2 regions of the Mesorhizobium sp. M0045 genome follow, and region 1 is predicted to be linked to the other one. Evidence: riboswitches for the same ligand, from Rfam matches in the RefSeq annotation. Region 1 holds a riboswitch; the other holds the start of a gene.
What was found. A riboswitch is a leader RNA that binds a small molecule or an ion and turns the genes downstream of it on or off. The one in region 1 is predicted to bind thiamine pyrophosphate.
Positions count from the first base shown of each region.

Region 2: it holds a riboswitch for thiamine pyrophosphate, as region 1 does, so the genes downstream of both, thiC (phosphomethylpyrimidine synthase ThiC) here and thiB (thiamine ABC transporter substrate binding subunit) in region 1, are expected to answer to the same signal.

Region 1 covers NZ_JAMYUY010000003.1:41,543-53,047, reverse strand. Annotated here, with positions in the region: gene NKJ72_RS05140 (CarD family transcriptional regulator) at 1-170, shown strand, start outside; gene NKJ72_RS05135 (amino acid ABC transporter ATP-binding protein) at 247-1,020, opposite strand; gene NKJ72_RS05130 (ABC transporter permease subunit) at 1,017-1,697, opposite strand; gene NKJ72_RS05125 (amino acid ABC transporter substrate-binding protein) at 1,820-2,593, opposite strand; gene NKJ72_RS05120 (RNA polymerase factor sigma-32) at 2,919-3,776, shown strand; gene NKJ72_RS05115 (M48 family metalloprotease) at 3,790-5,259, opposite strand; gene thiQ (thiamine ABC transporter ATP-binding protein) at 5,514-6,305, opposite strand; gene thiP (thiamine/thiamine pyrophosphate ABC transporter permease) at 6,302-7,921, opposite strand; gene thiB (thiamine ABC transporter substrate binding subunit) at 8,162-9,175, opposite strand; TPP riboswitch at 9,219-9,333, opposite strand; gene NKJ72_RS05095 (thiamine diphosphokinase) at 9,474-10,118, shown strand; gene NKJ72_RS05090 (ABC-F family ATP-binding cassette domain-containing protein) at 10,120-11,505, shown strand, end outside.
Region 2 covers NZ_JAMYUY010000010.1:211,411-222,915, forward strand. Annotated here, with positions in the region: gene NKJ72_RS18095 (DUF6791 domain-containing protein) at 1-250, shown strand, start outside; gene NKJ72_RS18100 (ThiF family adenylyltransferase) at 311-1,054, shown strand; gene NKJ72_RS18105 (ubiquitination-like system serine protease family protein) at 1,054-1,452, shown strand; partial or broken gene NKJ72_RS18110 (IS256 family transposase) at 1,838-3,038, opposite strand; gene NKJ72_RS18115 (hypothetical protein) at 3,459-3,878, opposite strand; gene NKJ72_RS18120 (hypothetical protein) at 4,082-4,255, shown strand; gene NKJ72_RS18125 (hydroxymethylpyrimidine/phosphomethylpyrimidine kinase) at 4,277-5,038, opposite strand; gene NKJ72_RS18130 (thiamine phosphate synthase) at 5,029-5,634, opposite strand; gene NKJ72_RS18135 (thiazole synthase) at 5,631-6,404, opposite strand; gene thiS (sulfur carrier protein ThiS) at 6,406-6,603, opposite strand; partial or broken gene thiO (glycine oxidase ThiO) at 6,572-7,572, opposite strand; gene thiC (phosphomethylpyrimidine synthase ThiC) at 7,569-9,404, opposite strand; TPP riboswitch at 9,508-9,624, opposite strand; gene NKJ72_RS18155 (ATP-grasp domain-containing protein) at 9,848-11,149, opposite strand.

The DNA.
Region 1 (11,505 bases):
AGCGCCAGCTCTACGAGGCGGCCCTCGACCGCATGGCCCGCGAGATCGCGGCCGTCAACCGCATGTCGGAGACCGAAGCGGTGCGCCTCATCGAGGTGAACCTCAACAAGGGCCCCAAGCGCGGCGCCAAGGCCGACAACGAGGAAGCCGAGCAGGAAGAAGCTGCCTGAGTCTTTTCGCCTTCGAATTCAGAAAAACCCGGCCTCGCGCCGGGTTTTTTGTTTTGGCTGACCGGTAATGGCCATTCTAGCTCTTGCCGCCGCCTTCCCGTTCCGCCTCCTGCTTCAGCGTGGCGATGAACCGCTTGGTCCGCTGGCGCTCGGGGTTGCTGAACAGTACCGCGGCCGGCCCTTGTTCGACGATGTTGCCGGCATCGAGGAACACCACTTCCCGCGCGATCTTCGAGGCGAGCCGCAGATCATGCGTCGCCATCACCATTGTCGTGCCCTCGCTGGCGAGCTTGCCGAGCACGTCGACCACCTCCTGCGCCAGTTCCGGATCGAGCGCCGAGGTCGGCTCGTCGCAGAGCAGGACTTTCGGCGAAGGCGCCAGCGCCCGGGCAATCGCTACGCGCTGCTGCTGGCCGCCTGACAGCGTCGCCGGCCAGGCATCGGCCTTGTGCGCCATGCCGACCTTTTCGAGCAGGGCCAGCGCCCGTCCGCGCGCTCTTTCCTTGGGCCATTTCAGCACCGTCACCAGCCCCTCCATGATGTTCTCGATCGCAGTGCGATGCGGAAACAGTTGGAAATTCTGGAACACCATGCCGGTCTGCAGCCGCAGTCGCTGGATATCCCTGGTCGAGACCCTGCCGCCGGGGCGGAACTCGAGTGCATCGTCGCCGATCCGCACCGTGCCTGAAGTCGGCAGCTCGAGCAGGTTTATGCAGCGCAAAAGCGTGCTCTTCCCGCCGCCTGAGGGCCCGACAAGCGCCGTGACGCTGCCTTCCTCGATGGTGACGGTCACGCCCTTCAGCACCAAATTGTCGCCGAAACGCTTTTCGATGTTGGTGAGGCCGATCATGCGCGCGCCTCCAGGAAGCCGCCATAACGGTTGAGCCGCGTTTCCAGCCGCGCCTGCAAGGCCGACAGCACGGAGCTCATGACCAGATAGAGAGCCGCTGCCTCGACATAGAGGATCAGCGGCTCATAGGTGGTGGCGACGATGCGCTGCGCCGCCTGGAACATCTCCGGCACGGTGATAGCGGCGGCGAGCGAAGTGTCCTTGACCAGCGAGATGAAGGTGTTGGACAGCGGCGGCACGGCGACGCGCCCCGCCTGTGGAAGAATGGTGCGCCGCATTGCCTGGGCCCAGGTCATGCCGATCGAATAGGCCGCTTCCCACTGGCCCTTGGGCACCGAACCGATGACTGCGCGGATGATTTCCGACGAATATGCGCCGATGTTCAAGGTAAAGCCGATCAGTGCTGCCGGAAAGGCGTCGAGCAGGATGCCGACCGATGGCAGGCCGTAGAAGATCAGGAACAGTTGCACGAGAAGCGGCGTGCCGCGGAATATCCAGACGTAGAAGCGGACCACGGCGACCAGCGGTTTGGGACCGAACAGCCGGACAAGCGCCACAACCAGGCCTAGGACAAGACCGAATGCAAACGACAGCAGCGTCAACGGCACGGTGAAGATCAGTGCGGCCCACAGCAGCGTAGGCAGGGATTCCAGCATCAGTTGCAGCCAGTGCGGCACGAAGGCTCCTCCTTGCCAGATTGCCGTCGCTCACATCACGCGAAAGCGGCGGGCCGTCAAAAGACAGCTCGCCGCGGTATGAACGACGCGGGCCGGCGTTCGGCCCACACGAGAAAGCCGTTTTACTTCGAAACGTCCTGGCCGAAATAGGTGTCGGCGATTTTCTTGTAGGTGCCGTCGGCCTTGATGTCGGCCAGCGCCTTATTGATGGCGGCCACCAGTTCCGGATCGCCCTTGCGCACGATGACGCCGGAATAGTCGGCGTTTTCCTCCTGCGCAGCAATCTTCACATTGGCGTCGGGCTTGTGCTTCTTGAAGTCGAGGAAGGACAGACTGTCATTGATGGTGGCGTCGGCGCGGCCGGTAAGAAGAAGCTGGATCGACTGGTCGAAGCCGTCGGTGCCGACGAGTTCGGCGCCGTTGGTTTCAGCCAGCTTGCCGAAGTTCGAAGTCAGCGACTGCGCCGCCTTCTTGCCCTTGAGATCGGCGAAGCTCTTGATATCGGTGTTGTCGCCACGCACGATCAGCACCGCCTTGGAGGCGATGTAGGGATCAGAAAAGTCATATTTGGCCTTGCGCGCCTCGGTGATGCCGACCTCGTTGATGACGGCATCGTAGCGGTTGGCGTCGAGACCGGCGATCAGCCCGTCCCATTTGCCTTCGAGGAACTGGGCTTTGACGCCGAGGCGCTCGGCGATGGCCCGCGCGATCTCGACGTCGAAGCCGACGAGCGCGCCGGAAGCATCATGATAGGTGAAGGGCGCATAGGTTCCTTCCGTGCCGACCTTGAAGACGCCGGACTGCTTGATCTGGTCGAGATTGGCGCCGGCATGACCGGCAGCGATGGCCAGAACCTGCAGCGTTCCGGCGATGATGAGCGATTTGAGCCATTTCATTTTTCTGTGATCCCGTCCTTGGCCGATGTCCGGCGTCATTGCGAGTGCCGGAAAATGACAGATGCGCGATGCCGGAATAAGAAACTAAATTTCAAAAATCTCGCGCCCTTGAAATCCAATTCTCAACCAGCAGTTCCCGGGGCCATCCGGCTGAGTCAAGGCCGGTGGCGAATCGCCTGGAACAGCGCAATCGACATGACAGTCCGGGGGAACATTCCCCCGCATGGCACGTTCTTCGCTGTTGTAGGGCGCGGCGCCGCCATTTCAACCATCGGCGCCAACTCACGATTCGATCGCACCGCAACGCCTGAAGCAGGAGCGCGGCATGATGGAAGACAGTGCAGGACGGACCATGGTTCGCGCGGCGATGAAAGCCCCTTATCTGGAACGTGACGAAGAGCATCTCCTGGCGCTGCGCTGGAAGGAAAACAATGACCAGCACGCGCTGCACCGCATCACCGTCGCGCATATGCGGCTGGTCATTTCCATGGCGTCGCGGTTTCGCCACTACGGCCTTCCGCTGGGCGACCTGATCCAGGAAGGCCATGTCGGGCTGCTGGAGGCCGCGGCCCGTTTCGAGCCCGAGCGAGAGGTGCGGTTCTCGACCTATGCGACATGGTGGATCCGCGCCTCGATGCAGGACTATATCCTGCGCAACTGGTCGATCGTGCGCGGCGGCACCAGCTCCGCGCAAAAGGCGCTGTTCTTCAACCTGCGGCGTCTGCGCGCCCGCCTGGCAAACGGCGCCGAGCAGACGTCGAATGCCACGCTCTACCGCGAAGTGTCGGCGGCTCTCGGGGTATCGGAGGCCGATGTGGCGATGATGGATTCCCGCCTTTCGGCGCCGGACAGCTCGCTCAACACGCCGCTTGCCGACGATGCGGGCGCAACCGAGCGGGTGGAGTTCCTGGTTTCGGATGACCCGCTGCCCGATGAGGTGGTCGGCGACACGATCGACGTCGAACGCCGCTCGGTGTGGCTGAAGACGGCGCTCGGCGCTCTCAATGCGCGAGAACTCAGGATTATCGAGGAACGCCGGCTGAGCGACGAGGGCGCGACGCTCGAAGCGCTTGGCGAAACGCTCGGCATCTCCAAGGAACGTGTCCGGCAGATCGAGGCGCGCGCCATGGAAAAGCTCAAGGCGGCGCTGGTAAAGCAGAATCCGGAATTTCTCGCGGCCTGAATCGCGTCGGCTGCTATTTGTCGGTGACGATCTTAACCTTGTCGCCGGCCGAAACCGCAGCACCCGGCGAGAGCGCGTTGAGCACCCTGAACAAATCCAGCTTGCGGTCGACGCCGACCATCTGTGCGGCCAGGGAGCCCATTGTCTGGCCGGGCCGCACCGTGACGATGCGGATACGCAGTGGCTTCAGTGCTGCCTTCTCGGCAGCACTCAGGATGCGGAATGAGCCGCTGACCGAGCGCGCGACCGTGCCCAGCGAGGTGCTGGCAGACGGTGCAGCAGTCAGCAAGCGGTAGACCTGGCCGCCGGCGCGGATCACCGCAATATCGAATTGCCAGCCATCGGCGCCGGCATGCGCGGTTGCCGCTTCGTTGCCGTTGATCGTTTCCTGGCGCACGCTGCTGTCGTCGAGCCCGGCAACCCAGCCGCTGCGGATGTAGTCGGTCAGCGAGCGGTCCTTGTCGATCGAAACGCCGTCGAAGCGGATTGCCATGTCGCCCGGGCCTGTGGCCGTCACCGCCGCCGCCGAATTGTCGATGATGAAGCCGTTGGGCACCGAGAACGACACGCCGAGGCCAGGATGCAGGAAGGTTTCGCCGCGCACATAGCCTTCCTCCGGCGTGTCGCCGTAGAGCAGCCCGTCTATGCCGGCAAGGAATGAATCGCGGTCGCGCGACCCGACACCGGGCGCGCCGAACTGGCGGGCGTGGCGCTGCGCGAGATCGATACGCTGCGGCGTGTTGGGGTGCGTCGCCAGGAAGTCGAGGCTGGCGTCGGTGGCGCCGCTGATCGAGCGGAAATCGGTATAGGCCGACATCGACTGCAGGAAGCGGCCGGCGGCGTAGGGGTCGAAACCGGCTTCGCCGATCGACTTGATGCCGATGGCATCGGCCTCCAGCTCCTGATTGCGCGAGAACTGGGCCAGCCTCAGCTTGCCGCGGATCAGCGCCGCCTTGGCCGTCGGGTTGTCGCCGAGCACGTCCGAAACGACCTTGGTCGCCAACCCCTCTTCGGCTTCCAGCTGCTGGCGCTGCAGACCATGATTGGCCGTAACGTGGCCCATCTCATGCGCAATGACGGCGGCAAGCTCGGCCGAATCGTTGGCCAGCGCCAGCAGGCCGCGGGTGATGTAGAGATAGCCGCCCGGCAGCGCGAAGGCATTGACGTTGGGCGAGTTGAGGATGGTGATGCGGTAGGTCTGGGTCGGGTTGGCCGACACCACGGTCAGTCTGCCGACGACCTTGGCCACCATGCGCTCGAGCTTGGGGTCGGAATACTCGCCGCCATAGGTGGCGAGGATGCGCGGGTGCTGCGCCTTCGCCAGTTCGGCGAGCCTGCTGTTAGCGGCGACATTGTCGACCGTAATCGGCTTGTCGGAGGGCTGGAAGCCCGATTCCTGCACGTCGGGAGGCGTGAACATCTGGCAGCTTGCCAGCGCCACGGCAAGACCGGCCAGCGCCAGAAAGCGCGCCAGCGGTTTCACCCTCCGATTGTCGATGCCGGTCGGCAGGTCGGCTTCCTTTCAAGTCCTGGGACGTGACCGCGAAAATCGGGCGCGATTTCCGGAAAGCATCACGCGCAAAATCAAGTTCTACGGCGTCCTTCGTGCGTCCGACAGATACGAGGCAGCAAGGGCAAATCACGGTCTAAGCCGGACCAGTTCCTGGCGGACCTAGCCACACTACCTCGACCATGGCAAGCAAGCGCCGCTTCGCCTTCCGCCGGTTTGACCATAAATTATGTCCGCTTCCGGGCAACATCTCGTGATCCAGCCGCAAACGGACCCGAGCCGATATAGCGTCGGAATGCCTCCGGTCCAGCCCCAACGAAAAAATCGGCGGCGGTGCCGGTCGCGGCAACCGTGCCACCGTCCAGGAAAACCATGTTTTGGCCGATACGGCGCGCATCGTCCGGCTGGTGCGTGACGAATAGCACCGTCATGCGCTGCTCCGAATGGACGTCGGCCACCAGGTCGAGCATGTCGTCGCGCAGTGCCGGTCCGAGCGAAGCGAACGGCTCGTCGAGCAACAGCACCGGCCGGTCGCGCACTAAAACCCGGGCGAGCGCGACGCGCTGCCGCTCGCCGCCGGAGAGTTCGCGCGGCAGTCGGCTTTCCTTGCCGGCAAGGCCGACGCGCTTCAGCGCTGCGGCGATTGCGGCGCGGTCAGCCTCGCCCAGCCTGAGCGAAGGCGAGCGGCCGAGCCCGACATTCTGCTCGAGGGACAGATGGGCAAACAGGTTGTTTTCCTGGAACACCATCGATACCGGCCGCGCTGATGGCGGCGCAGTGCTGACGTCGGCGCCGCCGATGAGCACGCGGCCTGACCGTGGCGCCTCGAAACCGGCCACCAGATTAAGCAGTGTCGACTTTCCCGAACCGCTCGGCCCCATGATGGCGGTGATTTCCGATGCCGGGAAATCGACATCGAACATAAGCGGCGTTTCACCATAGCTGAACGAGACATTATCGAGCCGCACGGCCGCGCCTTTTTCCACCGAAATGGAGCGTTCCGGGCCGATCGGCATCATGATTTCTCCCTCCTTCCCATCCAGTCCGCGGTCAGCACCAGCGCCAGGCAGACAAGGCCGAGCAGCAGCGCCAGCCCGGCCGCATCCTCGGTGCGGTAACTGCCCATGCGGGCCAGCAGCAGGTAGGGCAAGGTTTGCACGGAATCGCTGCCGAACAGCGCAATGACGCCAAGATCGCCGAGCGACAGCGCCATGGCGAAAGCGAAGCCGGTGGCGAGCGGCCGCCGCAGCGACGGCCAGTCGATCAGCCGCAACCGGTTCCAGCCCGAGATGCCAAGCTGTGCGCAAAGCCGTTCGTGGCGTTCGCTCGCTGCGTCATAGGCAGGGCGGATGGCGCGGATGGCGAACGGCATCGCCATCACCGCATTGACCGCAACGACCATGACAGGGGCGATCGCAAAGACATCGCTGACAGTGCGCAGGAGGAGGAACCAGCCGGCGCCGATGACGATGGGCGGCACCACCAGGACGAACCCCGCACCGGTGTCGGCCAGATGTTCGAGCAGCGTCCGTCGGCCTGTCCGCCGGGTGAGCGCCAGCGCCCGGCGTGCCATGACCAGCGACAGCGACAGCGCCAGGGAGAGCAGCGCCGATAAGACGGACAGCACGGCACTGGTCGCCGTCGCTTGCCGCACCGCGCTCTCGCCGGCCAGGCGGCCGAGATCGGCGCCAAGCCCGGCCGCCAGCGTGGCCGCCATCGGCCCGGCGACAAATAGCAGTGCCAGCCCGATCACCAGCGCGTTCAGGACGGTCTCGGCCGCACCGGCTGAAAAATACCGGCGCGGCGCCACCGGCAGATTGGCGTCGCCGGTCATATTGGCGCCAAGCCGCGTCAAGGCCAGCACGACCACGAAGGTTAGGGCAATCTGCAGCAGGGTCAGCGTCACAGCCCGCGCCGGGTCGAAGTCGAAACGCAGCGCCTGGTAGATGGCAACCTCCAGCGTCGTCGCGCTGGGTCCGCCGCCGAGCGTAAGCACGATGGTGAAGGAGGTGATGCACAGCATGAAAACGAGCCCGGCAACGCCCGGCAAGGCCGCACGCAGCGGCGGCCATTCGATCAGCCGGAAGGCCGGCGCAGCACCCATGCCAAGCTGGCTCGCCAGCCGCCATTGGTCGGCCGGCACGGTCTGCAACGCCTCCAGGAACAGCCGCGTCGCCAGCGGCAGGTTGAAGAAGACATGGGCGACGAGTATGCCCGACAGGCCATAGATGCCGGGCCAGCTCTGGCCGCCTAGCGCGCCCAGCGTGCCGGCAAAATAGCCGGCGCGGCCATAGAGCGCCAAGACACCGAGTGCAGCAACAATGGCCGGCAGCGCCAGTGGCACGGCGAAAAGCTGCAGGATAAAGCCTCGCCCGAAAAACTGTGGATGCCGCGACAGGGCACGCGCGGCGAACAGCGCTGGCGCGACGGAGAGCAGGGTCGACAGCAGAGCCTGCCAGAGCGTGAAACGGACGATACGCAAGAGATACGAATCGAAGGCGGAGGCGACACCGGACGGGTCGCGTGTGGCTTCGATGATCAGCCCTGCAAATGCTCCGCCGAGCAGAAGTGCTATTGCCGCAAGCGCGAGGATGCCGGCGGTGATGCGGGAGTCAGATGATGGTGCGCGTTGCACGCTAGACCACCAGATTCGAGATTCTTAGTGAGGATTGCGTTCCTTCGCGCCCCCCTCTGTCCTGCCGGACATCTCCCCCACAAGGGGTGAGATTGGCAGTTTCAGCGCTCTGCTCATTCCAGCAACATCGGCGACTGGCGAAAGCCGCCGTGCCGTCCGATCTCCCCCCTTGTGGGGGAGATGTCCGGCAGGACAGAGGGGGGCGCCGTAGAGCGATCATCTTCGATCAATCGGCCAAAGCTACTTGCTCATCACCGCAAGCCACTCATCGACCCAGCCCTTGCGGTGGGCCGCGACTTCCTCCGGGCTGAACAGCAAGGTCTTGGTCGGTTTGACCAGCTTGTCGAACGCCGGATTGAGCGGCTTGTCGGTCTTGCCGGCCGGGAACATCCAGTTGGTTTCGGGAATGACATCCTGGAATTTCGGTCCGGTCATGAAGGCGATGAACTTTTCCGCCAGGGGGTTCTTCGCGCCCTTGGTGGTGATCCCCGCAACTTCGATCTGCAGGTATTCGCCTTCCTCGAAGGACGCCGCCTGGTAGCGCTCGGTGTTTTCGGCGACCATGTGGTAGGCCGGCGACGTGGTATACGACAGCACCATCGGCGCCTCGCCCTTGGTGAACAGGCCGTAAGCCTCGCTCCAGCCTGGCGTCACCGTCAGCACCTTTGCTTTGAGCTTGGCCCAGGCTTCGGGCGCCTTGTCGCCATAGACCGACTTGACCCACAACAGCAGGCCAAGACCCGGCGTCGAGGTGCGCGGGTCCTGGATGACGATCTTCTCTCCGGCATCGCCCTCGACCAGTTCCCTGAGGCTCTTCGGCGGGTTCTTCAGTTTTTCGGTATTGTAGACGACGGCGAAATAGCCATAGTCGAACGGCACGAAAATATCGTCGCGCCAGCCGCCCGGCACGCTGACATCCGATATGGCGCCATGCGGCGAAAACAGGCCGGTTGCCTTGGCGTCCGCCGTCAAATTGGTATCGAGGCCAAGCACGATATCGGCCTTGGTGGCGGCCCCTTCCAGCTTCACACGGTTGAGCAGCGCCACGCCGTCAGCGACCGAGACGAATTCGATGACGCAACTGCACTCGGCCTCGAAGGCCTTCTTCACCGCCGGTCCCGGACCCCAATCGGCGGTGAAGCTTTCATAGGTATAGACGGTCAGTCTATCCTGTGCCGATGCCTGCCCTGGCAGGGCGAGCGCGGATGCCGCAAGCAGGACAATCGGGACAAGAGAGTGGAAAAAACTGCGCATCGGCGCCTCCTTCGTTCGCGTTGAAAGGAATTGAGGCGTCGGGCTGTCCGAAACGTCTAATCCCTCCGCCGGTACAAACCGGATCAGGTTCAGCGGGTTGGCAGTCTTGCCTCTCAGCCGGTCCGCGAAGATCGCGTCCGGCACCCCGTTAGAGCGTTTCGACACATAGGCCCGGCCGAAGTGCTGCGCAAGCGGAAGTTTGCCGGGCATCCAAAGCCCAGCCTTCCGTTTCGTCTGCCGTTTCATCTTCCGTTTCATTCTTCCGTTTCTGGGGCAGGGCTGGTAAGGGCCACGAGATATGAGCAAATTCACCATCCTGCTTGGCGGCGATCTCATCCGCACGCCGCTGCTCGACCGCCAGGTCGAAGGCTCGCGCGTCATCGCTGCCGATGCCGGCATCGGCCATGCCCGTATGCTGGGCCTGAGGCCGGAACTCTGGGTCGGCGATTTCGATTCCGTGCCTGCCGAGTTGCCGGAGGATCTGGCCGCCGTACCACGGCAGGTGTTTCCCGCCGAAAAGGACAAGACCGACGGTGAACTCGCTATCGCTGCCGCGCTCGAACGCGGTGCGACCAGCCTTGTGCTCGCAGGCGCTTTCGGCGGCAAACGCACCGACCACATCTTCCTGCATATGGCGCTGAGCGTCCGGCTGGCGGAAGGCGGGACGGAAGTGCTTTTGACCAGCGGCGCACAGGAAGGCATTCCCTTGCTGCCCGGAAAGGCTGGCTTCGACTATGCCGACGGCACGCTGTTTTCGGTGCTCGGCTTCTCCGATCTCGCCGGCCTGAGCGTCACCGGTGCCAAATGGCCGCTCGACCACGTCGAGGTTGCGTTCGGCTCGTCGCTGACCATTTCCAACGAGGTCAGGGGCCGGTTGGAAATCGCGCTGGCCAGCGGCCGCGCGCTGCTGCTCGCGCATCCTTTTCCCTTACCTGAAAGCTGACATGGCACCGCCGCTTCTCAATCTCGACGGGATAAAGCTGACCTTTGGCGGCACGCCGCTGCTCGACGGTGCCGCCCTGACGGCCTCAGTTGGCGACAAGATCGCCCTGGTCGGCCGCAACGGTTCGGGCAAGTCGACGCTGCTCAAGATCGCCGCCGGGCTGATCGAGCCGCAGGACGGCGAAGTCTTCCGCCAGCCTTCGGCAACCGTGCGCTACTTGCCGCAAATGCCCGACATGGACGGTTTTGCGACCGTCCGCGCCTATGTCGAGGCGGGGCTCGGGCCCGCCGACGATCCCTATCGCGCCACCTATCTGATGGAGCATCTCGGCCTGACCGGCGAAGAACGGCCGAACGACCTCTCCGGCGGCGAGGCGAGGCGTGCGGCACTCGCCCGCGTCATGGCGCCGGAGCCCGACATTCTCCTCCTCGATGAGCCGACAAACCATCTTGACCTGTCGGTCATCGAATGGCTGGAGGAGGAGCTTGCCCGCACCTCCTCGGCACTGGTCGTCATCTCGCATGACCGCCGTTTTCTCGAGCGCGTGTCACGCGCCACAATCTGGCTCGACCGCGGCCAGACCCGCCGTCTCGACAAGGGCTTTGGCTATTTCGAGGAATGGCGCGACACGGTGCTGGAGGAGGAAGAGCGCGAGCAGCACAAGCTCGGTCGCCAGATCGTGCGCGAGGAGCACTGGCTGCGCTATGGCGTGACAGCGCGGCGCAAGCGCAACATGCGCCGACTCGGTGAGTTGCAGACCATGCGCCAGCGCTTTCGCGGTCATCGCGGCGCCGAGGGTGCGGCGACGATGACAGCCAGCGACGCCGCCGAATCCGGCAAGCTGGTGATTGAAGCCAAGAACATCGAGAAGAGCTTTGGCGATCTGACCGTGGTCAAGGGATTTTCGACCCGCATCCAGCGCGGCGATCGCGTTGGCTTGGTCGGGCCGAACGGCGCTGGCAAGACGACACTGTTGAAGATGCTGACCGGCGAATTGAAGCCGGACGCAGGCACGGTGCGGCTCGGCACCAATCTGGAGATCGCCACGCTCGACCAGAAGCGCGAGGCCGTCGATCCACAGGAGACACTGGCGCAGTATCTCACCGACGGGCGCGGCGAGAACCTCGTCATCAATGGCGAACAGCGCCACGTCGTCTCTTACATGAAAGACTTCCTGTTCAAGCCGGAACAGGCGCGCACGCCGGTGCGCGAGCTTTCGGGCGGCGAGCGGGCACGGCTGATTCTCGCCCGCGTTTTGGCACGGCCGGCAAACCTGCTTGTGCTCGACGAGCCGACCAACGACCTCGACATGGAGACGCTGGAGCTGCTGCAGGAATTGGTCGCCGGCTTTGCCGGCACGGTGATCCTGGTCAGCCACGATCGCGAT
Region 2 (11,505 bases), on a different contig from region 1:
CGAGATGCCTTGCCATCGCGATGGCACGCCAATGACAAATATCATCCATAATAGTCAGGAAGCGACTGTGGGGTCGGACATCAAGGTCCACCATTATTTCTCGTCGAAGCCAGAAGGCACCGGCCAGTATGCCAACATTTACGACAAGGTTGTCACCTATGAGTCTCACCTCGGTGCTGCTGCGCGGTCTCACGACAAGACCGCCAACGCGCCTGTCTCGCGCGCAGATCGAAGCGGGCCGCGTCCATGACCGTCTGCTCAAGCGCGGCGCCCAGCCGAAGGGGCTCAGGGCCATCGTCGAGGCGTCACGTTGGCCAGTGCGGAGGACGATAGTCCCTTCGCGATTCCCGATTCTGCGTCAGTCCGCTACGGAATCCTCGCCGCCAACTGCAAACTCAGGGGCAGCATCGCGATCATCGGCCTCGGCGGAACCGGTGCCTATCTGCTCGACCTCGCCGCCAAGACCCGTGTTGCCGAGATCCACATCTACGATGACGACCAGCTTCTCAACCACAATCTTTTCCGTTCGCCTGGTGCTCCCGAACTGGTGCTAGCGAAGAATTTCCCCCGCAAGGTAGATTATTACGCTGCGCTCTACGCGCGCATGCACAAGGGCGTGAAGCCGCACACCACTCGAGTGACGGCTGACAACATTGACGAATTTTCAGCCTATGACTTCGTATTTGTCTGCGTTGATAAGGGATCGTCGCGGCGCGTGATTGCCGAAGGGCTGGTTCGCCTGGGCATTGCATTCGTCGACACTGGCATAGGTATAGGGCTGGACGACAACACGCTCGACGGTTGCGCAAGGGCAACGTTTATTGCCCCTGGCATGCCGTGGGCGGAAGTGGCTACCCATCTGTCGTTCGGTGACGACGACGAAGAGGCCGATGTGTACGGAACCGAAATCCAGATCGCCGAACTCAATTCTTTGAACGCGATTATGGCGGTCATGCGCTGGAAACGCTGGCTGACCTTCTATCGTGATGAGCGCAACGAAAGGAACGCGACATACATGATCGAGGGCAACAATATCACAAACCGGGTGACATGATGGCTCGGGTGGATTGTCTTACAACGGTCTTCGTCGAAGACATTCCGGAACAACTGGAAGACGGTGTCCTTTACGTGTCGCGCGAATGCCACGTCGCGCTGCATAATTGCGCGTGTGGGTGCGGCGAGGAGGTTTCAACACCGCTCGTTCCGACTGAATATGACCTCATTATGGAAGACGAGGGAGCCTCGATATGGCCGTCGATCGGCAATCACGACTTCCCTTGTGGCTCGCACTACATCATTAAAAGCGGCCGCATCCAATGGGCCGGCAAGATGCGCATGGTTCAAGCGCCTGTGGATCAAGTTCATTGGCTAATCAACGTTTGCCATGGGGTCGGCCGCAATTTGCGGTCGGGCTGGCGCCGACACGGCTGTCCTCCGATTGGCTCCAAGTAGGTCTAGGAAGCCGGTAGTCGTTGATGTTGCAAATCTGAATGAAGGGCAGGTTTCCGGGAAACGGTTACCTGGCGGCGTTGTCCAAATGAGGCGCGAAGCCCGATCTTTCATCCAGGAGCACCCGGACAACGCCGAAACTCGCTCGTCAGGGCCGGAGATCGCTTCGTTTTCTGTGAAGTCGGTCGATTAGGGATTCATTTTGGTCGGTACCCATCCAATTCTGAATGAATCGAATTTGGCGGTCTGACCGGCCGAACAGATAGGTGTCTGCTGACCCAACGATGTGTTCGTTTATTGGCCTAATGCCAAACCCAGAGATCGTGTCCCGCGGCGTGGTGTAGGTGGCGGCATTAGTCGCCGTGCTCTCCGGCATGGGCCGGGCTGATCAGCGCGCCACGGCTGGCAGGCTGATCAGGGGATCATCGCTCATCTGGCTGATCGTTTCCAGAGTCATATTATCTGGCCCGCTGCACTGCCCATTCATCGTTCTGTTCGAGCAGGATTGCGCCGACGAGGCGCACGACCGCATCGTCGTTCGGGAAGATTCCGACGACCTCGGTGCGCCGCTTGATCTCGCCGTTGAGACGTTCGATCGGATTCGTCGAGTGGAGCTTGGCGCGATGTTCCTTGGGGAAGGTCATGTAGGCCAGCACGTCGGGCTCGGCGTCGTCCATGATTGTCGCCAGCTTCGGCACCTTCGGCCGGATCTGGTCGGCGACGGCGCGCCATTGTACGGACGCGGCCTCGGGCGTTTCCTGGGCGAAAGCGGTGGCGATGAAGGCTGAGACGACCCTGCGGCCGCTCTTGCCGGCATGGGCCAGCACGTTCCTCATGAAGTGGACGCGGCACCTCTGCCATGTCGCGCACAGCACCTTGGTGACGGCCGCCTTGAGGCCTTCGTGAGCATCGGAGACGACGAGCTTGACGCCGCGCAGGCCGCGACGTGTCAGCTTGCGCAGGAACTCTGTCCAGATCGGCTCGGCCTCCGAGGTGCCAATCTCCATGCCCAGTACCTCGCGCCGGCCGTCCGCGTTGACGCCGACGGCGATGATAACGGCGACCGAGACGATCCGCCCACCGCGGCGGACCTTCAGGTAAGTGGCGTCGATCCACAGGTATGGCCAATCGCCCTCGATCGGCCGCTCGAGGAAGGCCTTCACCTTCCCGTCGATCTCCTCGCACAGCCGCGAGACCTGGCTCTTGGATATGCCGCTCATACCCATGGCCTTGACCAGGTCGTCAACCGACCGGGTCGAGATGCCTTGCACATAAGCTTCCTGGATAACGGCGGTTAGCGCCTTCTCGGCCATGCGGCGCGGTTCGAGGAAACCTGGGAAGTAGCTTCCCTTCCTGAGCTTCGGGATGCGCAGCTCGACCGTGCCGGCCCGCGTCTCCCAGTCCCGGTCGCGGTAGCCATTGCGCTGGGCGAGCCGCAGCGGGTTCTTCTCGCCATAGCGGGCGCCGGTGGCCGCGCCCACCTCCATTTCCATCAGTCGCTCGGCGGCAAAGCCGATCATCTCCCGCAGCAGATCGGCATCCGGGGTCTTCTCCACGAGCGTGCGCAGGTTCATCATGTCGTCGGTCATCGGTGGTCCTTCCGAAATGGGTTGGCGTCAACAACCAAACCCTACCGGAAAGCGCCGATGACCACCCACACGCCGCTCGCTCGCTACAGCGCTACTAACGGCGCGCTCGTGAGCGGCTTCGCTACCGCCGAGCTACACCACCTGATGGGACACGACCAACCCAGACGCTGCCGCGCGCGGGATCATGTCTGTACCGCAATGCGGGCAAGAGCCCCCGAAACCCGCTTGCGGGCGGAATCTTCGCCCATCGACCAATGCGTTACGCATGGCACCTTTCCCGGCAATGCAGATATGTGGCAGAATTTATGGCCGGGAGCGGGAGCGAAGATATATGCGAGGGTAAAACCTTGGCATGCTTATCGTTGGGCGCGATCACTGAGAATGGCCTTTTCAAACCAATCAGGAACCTGTTGCTGCCACCTACGGCATTGCCGGGACGTCGCGCCAGAACGCGTTAATCGCGTCTGAGAACGTCTGGAACTGGTCATCGCTCACCTTGAGGTGCGTGTGGTTCAGCAGTTTCTCTGACCACGGCGGCCGAGTGCCTTTGAGCGGATCGTCTAGATACTCGGAGCAGGTTTTCTTCAGGTCATCCAGCGATTTTCCGGCGCCGTGCTTGTAGACGTTGACCACCAACCGGCACGCATCGAGCGTCTTGAAGCAGTCCGTGCTTCGGACTTTCCAGCCGAAACTTTCCAGGAGGTTTGCAATCTTGGCGAAATCCGCTGACCAGACCTTCGCAGCTGCCGTATCCCCTCGATGCCAATGTCGTAATTCGCGGACCAGCCAGTCCCGCAGCTGTTTGTCCCACTCGTGGAACATCCCTGCGGTGACACTCAACCGGGTTTGGTCGCGTATGCCGCTCAGGAGCTGGTAGAACTCAACGCCGGCGTCGCGAGCAGCCTCGTAGAAATCCCCGGAATCGTCTCAAACCGGCCTTTGCTTTGCTCCAGCACTGCGGGGCCAGATCCGGCGGCCCCCGCCGCGCTGAAATGCCTCGCTCCTGCGGCCTCACACTCGCCAGGAGGCACAAGTGCATCCCCATGCCTGACTGGCAGTGCGCTTCGCCGCAGGAAGAGTCCCGTTACTTTCCCGGCCTGGCAGGGCAGCTTGTCTCGGCGCCGCTGAATTCCGATCTGCAAAGCGGCCTCATCCCGTCACGCCCTGTGAAAAAAGGGCAGGAGGGCTACGGCTTCCATTTCAGCGTCAGCCGCTGAACGCTTGAGCCGGCTCTACGGCTATTCGGCTGGGGTTTTCCGAAGCTTTTCTAACACAAAGAGCTTGCCCTGGCGCACGGCGTACTCGATTGATTGCGCCTTCGCCAGATGTGCCGCAATCGAGCTGGCCAGCATGCAGCCCGTCCCGCGCATCGATGCGGCAAGGCGCGGCGTGTCAAAGCGGACTGGTTCGTGATCGGGGCGCAACAGAATATCGGTTGATTGCGGTCCCGATGCATGGCCGCCCTTGATCAGCAGAGCCCGCGCGCCGGCTGCCAGCAATTCTTGGCCTTGCCACACTACGCCGTCCTCATCCACTGCCCGCTCCGAGCCAACAAGGAGTGCCAGCTCGAAGAGATTGGGGGTGACCAGACGGCAAAATGGCATCAGATCGCATTTCAGGGCGGCGATGGCGCCGGCTTCCAGGAGCGCCCGGCCTGACGTCGACGCCAGCACCGGGTCGAGCACTGCCGGCACCTGCGGATTTTCGCGCAGCACTCCGGCAACCGCAATGACGATCTCCACCGTGGCGAGCATCCCGATCTTGATGGCCGCCACTTTGTTGGCCTGCAACCCCGCACGCATCTGACCGGCCACCAGACCGGGTTGCATAGAGTGGATTTCCATGACCGCATGGTGCGTCTGCACCGTTAGCGCGGTGACAGCAAGGCAGGTGCGCACGCCAATGGAAGAGATCGTCTCGATATCGCGTGCAATTCCAGCCCCACCGCTGGAGTCCGATCCCCCGACCACGAGCACATGCGGTTCTCGCCCTAGCGCCATGGCTTTGTCTTTTCGATCCATTCTCGCGTGCGCGCTTCGGGATCGGCATTCAAGGTGATGTCGGTGACCACCGCGGCGCTGTCCGCACCAGCCTCGAAGACACCGTCGAGCCGGTCGGGGTTGAGGCCGCCGATGGAGACCAATGGGATCGGCGCGACCCGGCGCTTCCACTCGCTGATCCGCTCGAGCCCTTGCGGCGCCCATTTCATCTGCTTCAGGACGGTGGGATAGATGGGGCCGAGCGCGATATAGTCGGGCTCGGCAGCGATGGCCGTTTCCAGTTCGAGATGATCGTGCGTGGAAAGCCCGAGCTTCAATCCGGCGTACTTAATCGCCAGCAGGTCGGCCGCAGCCAAATCCTCCTGGCCGAGATGGACGAAGTCGCAGCCTTCCTCGATTGCCGTGCGCCAATAGTCGTTGACGATCAGTTGGCAACCATGGACCGCGCAGACGCCGTTCGCGCGGCGGATTTCCGTCCGCAGCGTGGCCTCGTCCCTATCCTTGATGCGCAACTGAACCATCTTAACGCCAAACGGCACCAGCCGTTCGATCCAGGCGGCGCTGTCGAGGATCAGGTAGAAGGGATCGAGCTTCATGAAAATACTGCCCTGCCGATGGTCGGTGTCGATGATATGGCGACGTCGCGCGGTTCGAGCATTCCGGAGCTGAAAGCTTCACGACCGGCCTCGACCGCCTTGCCGAACGCGCGCGCCATGCCGACCGGATCGGCCGCCCTGGCGACCGCCGTGTTCAGGAGCACGGCGTCAAAGCCGAGTTCCATGACAGTCGCCGCGTGTGACGGCCGCCCGAGCCCTGCATCCACAATCAGAGGTACCTCAGGGAAATGTCCGCGCATTGAGCGCAGGGCCGGAATGTTGACCGGCCCGAGGGCGGAACCGATCGGTGCACACCAGGGCATCAAGACCTTGCAGCCCGCCGCAAGGAGCCGCTCGGCGACGACGAGGTCGTCGGTGGTATAGGGGAATACATCAAAGCCGTCCTCGCACAGGATGCGGGCGGCTTCGACCAGGCCGAAAACATCCGGCTGCAGCGTGTCATGGTTGCCGATCACTTCGAGCTTGATCCAGTTGGTACCGAAAACTTCGCGCGCCATCTTCGCAGTCGTGACAGCTTCCTTGACGGAGTGGCAGCCAGCAGTGTTGGGCAGGATTCTGACGCCGAGCGATCGGATCAACGACCAGAATTTTTCGCCGGCCCTGCCGCCTGCCATCTCACGGCGCAACGAGACGGTCACCACCGCCGTGCCCGATGCCCTGACCGCATCGGCAAGGATGGCCGGCGAAGGATACTGAGCCGTGCCGAGAAGCAGTCGGGAGGGAAGCATCGTTCCAAGAAGGTCGAACATGCTAGCCGCCCTGCATGGGCGAGAGGATTTCAATCCGGTCGCCGTCGTTCAACTGGAATTCCGCCCGGTTGGCTTTGTGCACGAGGTCGTTGTTGACGGCGGTCGCGAGCCAATCGCCCTCATAGTCAAGCGCGGCAAGCAGCTCGGCCAGCGTGGTGGCGGCAACCTCATGCGCTTCGCCGTTGACCATCAGTTTCATGAGCAAGCTCCTTGGTTCTGTCTTGACTGAAAACCAGGTCGGCAGCCTGGCGCGCCATGGCGGGAGCCAGGAGAAAACCGTGACGATAGAGCCCGTTGATCGCGATGATTTCACCGTTCGTTTCGACGCGCGGCAAATTGTCGGGAAAGGCTGGGCGGACGCCGACACCGGTTTCAACGATCTCGGCCTCGCCAAAGGCCGGGTGGAGGGCATAGGCGGTACCCAGCAGCTCCATCATGGAGCGCGCCGTGACTGGTCCGGCGGACTGGCTTTCAATCATCGTCGCACCAACCATGAAACGGTGGTCGGTGCGCGGCACGGCATAGAGTGGAAAGCGCGGATGCAGCAGCCTGACGGGGCGCGACAGCGAGGCATCAGGGGTGCGCAGGATGAGCATTTCGCCGCGAACGCCGCGCAACCTGTCATCGGCGGCGGCCATTCCCGTGCAATCGATCCGACGATCGAAACCAAAAACATGCTGGGCGTCGACGCCGAAGTGGAATTCGACACCCATGGCCGCGAGCTTGTCATGAAGCGCTGCCATCGCCTGGCGCGGATCGAGATGGCCCTCATCGGGAAAGAGCAATCCGCGGCGGAAGCGGCCGGCGAGGTCGGGTTCCAGGAGCGCAATTTCATCTTCCTCGACGCGCCGATAGCCCGTCGTGCGGCTGACGAACCGGTCGAGCTCGCCCGCATCGCGCGGCGCGGCCACGACCAGCGTTCCCCGTCGTGCTACCAGCCGGGCGTTGCGGCGTCCCACCAGTCGGCGGCGTCGCATCCGAGATCCAGCACCGACTGCTCGGCGCTTTCACGCTCGCACCATGGCGCCAACATGCCACCGGCGAACCACGACGCATTGCCCCCAAGGGCAGGCCTTGTCTCGGCAACGGTAACCGCCGCGCCGCGTGCGGCGAACTCGAAGGCGGCGGTGAGGCCGGCGACGCCGGCCCCTTTGACCAAGACCTTCATGATGACTCACGTGGCTGAGGTATGAGCGGTGCGCCGGTCTCGCCCGCAGGCATGTAGAGATCGCCGCCCTCGCGGTATTTCGCCGCCATGGCCGCCAGGCCCTCCTTCTGCGCTTCGGCGCGGATGTCGTGGGAAATTCGCATCGAGCAGAATTTCGGTCCGCACATCGAGCAGAAATGCGCCAGCTTGTGCGCTTCCTTGGGCAAAGTCTGGTCGTGGAAGGACCGCGCCGTTTCCGGATCGAGCGACAGGTTGAACTGGTCCTCCCAGCGGAACTCGAAGCGCGCGCGGGAAAGCGCATCATCCCTGACTTTCGCTGCCGGATGGCCCTTTGCCAGGTCGGCGGCGTGGGCGGCGATCTTGTAGGTGATCACGCCAATCTTGACGTCGTTGCGATCGGGAAGGCCGAGATGCTCCTTGGGCGTGACGTAGCAGAGCATGGCGGTGCCGAACCAGCCGATCATGGCAGCACCAATGCCTGAGGTGATGTGGTCATAGCCAGGCGCGATGTCGGTCGTCAATGGCCCCAGCGTATAGAACGGCGCCTCGCCGCAGACGGCCAACTGCTTGTCCATGTTCTGCTTGATCTTATGCATCGGCACATGGCCGGGGCCTTCGATCATCACCTGGCAATCCTTTGCCCAGGCGATCTGCGTCAACTCGCCGAGCGTTTCCAGCTCGGCGAATTGCGCTGCGTCGTTGGCATCGGCGATTGAGCCTGGACGAAGGCCGTCGCCGAGCGAGAAGGAGGCGTCGTAGGCTCTGGCGATGTCGCAGATTTCGGCGAAATGCTCGTAAAGGAAGCTCTCCCGGTGGTGATGCAGGCACCATTTGGCCATGATCGAGCCGCCGCGCGAGACGATACCCGTGACCCGGTCAACGGTCAGCGGGATATAATGCAGCCGCACGCCGGCGTGGATGGTGAAATAGTCGACGCCCTGTTCGGCCTGCTCGATCAGCGTGTCCCGGTACACCTCCCAGGTCAGGTCCTCGGCGAGGCCACCGACCTTTTCGAGCGCCTGGTAAAGCGGCACGGTACCGATCGGCACCGGTGAATTGCGCACGATCCAGTCGCGGATGTTGTGGATGTTGCGGCCGGTCGACAGGTCCATCACCGTATCGGCGCCCCAGCGGATCGCCCAGACCATTTTTTCGACCTCTTCAGCCATCGACGATGTGACAGCGGAGTTACCGATATTGGCGTTGATCTTGACCAGGAAATTGCGCCCGATGATCATCGGTTCACTCTCTGGGTGGTTGATGTTGGCGGGAATGATTGCCCGCCCGCGCGCCACCTCTTCGCGGACGAATTCGGGCGTGACGAAATCGGGCAGCATCGCGCCGAAAGCCTCGCCGTCGCGCTCAAGCTTGCCGTGCAGGATCTCGCGACCAAGGTTCTCGCGGATGGCGACGAACTCCATTTCGGGTGTGATGATGCCGGCGCGTGCATAGGCAAGCTGCGTCACCGCCTTGCCTGCTTTGGCTCTGAGCGGTCGGTGGCGGATGGGAAATTCTGGCGTCAGGCGTTCGCCCGTCGCGAATCCGTTGTCCTCCGGCCGGACGTGGCGGCCGTCACAGTCCTCGACATCGCCGCGCGCCAAGATCCATTCGTGGCGAAGCCGGGCCAGGCCTTTTTGGATGCTGGTTTCGACAGCCGGATCGGTATAGGAGCCCGACGGGTCGTAGACGGTGACGGGCGGTTCGCCGGCTGTCGGATGGACGGAGATTTCGCGCATCGGCACCCTGATCTGCGGGTGGATGGCACCGGGCTTGTGGATCTTACGCGAAGCAGGCAGCGGTCCCGTTGAGACGGCTGGGGTGAGGGCATTCATCTTGAGGCTCCTTTGCTCATGCATTGGAGACCCAGTTCTGTGCCGGAAGGATGAAAAGACGCTTCTGTCGACCTGCCGAAACAGGACCTCGGGCGTGAACTCCCGCAGAGCGCTTGCACCGTCCCTACGCCAGTATGAACTGGATCAGGTTCAACGGGTCACTGCGCCGCGAAAGCCAGCAGTATCTCAGCCCCTTGCCGGGACTCCCCTGGTGAATGCCTCAAGTTGAACGGGCCGGCGTTGTCTTGTCAAGCGCATGTTCGTCCTGCGGCGGCGGTGGGCGGCAATCAAATTGGGCCCAAATTGGGCCGACGGCCTCGCCATGGGTCGCGGAGAAGTTCCGCGGAAGACAAGGCAGGTGTGGCCAAAGCTGCATTTGCCTCGTCAAACTTGATGTGACATTGACGTAGACGGAACTGCTGCGTTTCAAGGATCTTAAGCCGTCAATGCCTGATCGGAGAACTGGTGGGCCGCCCGAACGCCCCACAAACATCGTGCTCTCGATGACCTCTTATTGTCGCCGGAAAAGGGGTGATCGACCAATCGATCAAGTCGACCGCTCGCTGAAGGGCGCCCTCGGTTTCAGCACGGCTGGGCGAAGTGGCAATGACATGTCCAATCCAGTCTCGGAAATCCCCCTTCCTGACGATCGGTGTCTTGGGTTCAACATTCAATTTGACCTCGGCCACACCTGATATAGCAGCTGCCTGAGTGTCGCCACCAATCCAGTCGAGGGTGCCATCTTGATCAGGAAGCAGGAATCGCGCGGCCGCAGTACGCGAATGCTTTTTGCGCAGATCCCATTCCTCGCCAATGACAAGCTTGATGTGCTCGGTGACGAGGTCGACACCGTAAGCTAACTGGACCAGTTGAGGGTCGGGCGCGCCACTAAGACGCGGATTGACTTCAATGACAACTGGACCGCGTTTCGTGCACCGGAGTTCAATGTTAGTTGGCCCCCAGCCAAGGCCGAGAGCCCGCAAACAGCTCAGCGAAACATCGGCGATGCGCTCACGCTCCTGATCGGTTAGCAGGGCCGGATACGTCACCTCACGTATGACGAAATGGGGGAGGGGACCAAAGTCATTGGCGCAAATCGCAACGACCTCATTCCCCATAACATTAATGCTATAGAACGGGCCCTGTGCGAATTCTTCGACGAGTATTTTCGGTGTAGACCGCCATATGTGCTTTCCGCCCAATAGATAGGTCGTATGTTCGGCTACGTCTTCGAGGCTGCGGCACAATCGGACACCCATGCTGCCGCTGCCTACTGCCGGCTTAAGAATCACGGGCAGGCCGATCTCTGCAGCCGAGCTTTCTACCTCCGCCGCATTCGTTGCCAACCGATAAGCCGGTATTGGAACGCCGGCCTGCGCGAGGAGTTGGCGTTGCTTGAATTTGTCGCAGCTTCGTTCAATCGATTCAGGGTTCGGTCCCGGTAGATCGAAATGCCGGCAAAGCTTGCCAACTGTCGCATAGATCGATTCATGGTCCCCGGCAAAGCCAGTGATGCCAGCAATGTCGTGGGTAGCACGCAGCCGCGAACTTTCGCGGACCAACGCTTCGAGATTGCCAGTGTTGACACGGATTGCCTCAACGTTTTCCGCCGAAAGATAGTCGTACCGAGGTGGATCAGCCGTCAGAGTAATTGGATGAAGACCAAGACACTGAGCCGCTTGGACGTATAGCTGACCAGTACCCCTATGGCCTTCGACCAATATGAGCGCTCTTCTTCTTACCATTGCTGTTAATCCCCATGTTGCGTGCTGGCGGCGGTCCGAGGGTACCGGCGTCACTTTTGTGGCCGTGCCGGACCTCAGACTCGCGGTGCCGTACCATTGTCAACGACTGACGGTTGTAAAAATCTTGTAAATTGATTTGAAGGATCTGTTGCAGCGTTTTTGATTAGGGCGGCGTCGGAGGCTTGCTCCGTTCAAACCAGGTTAGCTGGGGTTGGTGTGTGATCCCGTGGGCCTGGGGGGGGGGGGGGCGGCCGGCGGGGGGGGGGGGTGTAAGAGAGAGGGAAGGAGCACCCCAATTGCCTCCCCGGGCCACAGGGGGGGGGGGGCGCGGCCCCGCGGGCCCGGGAGTGGGTCGG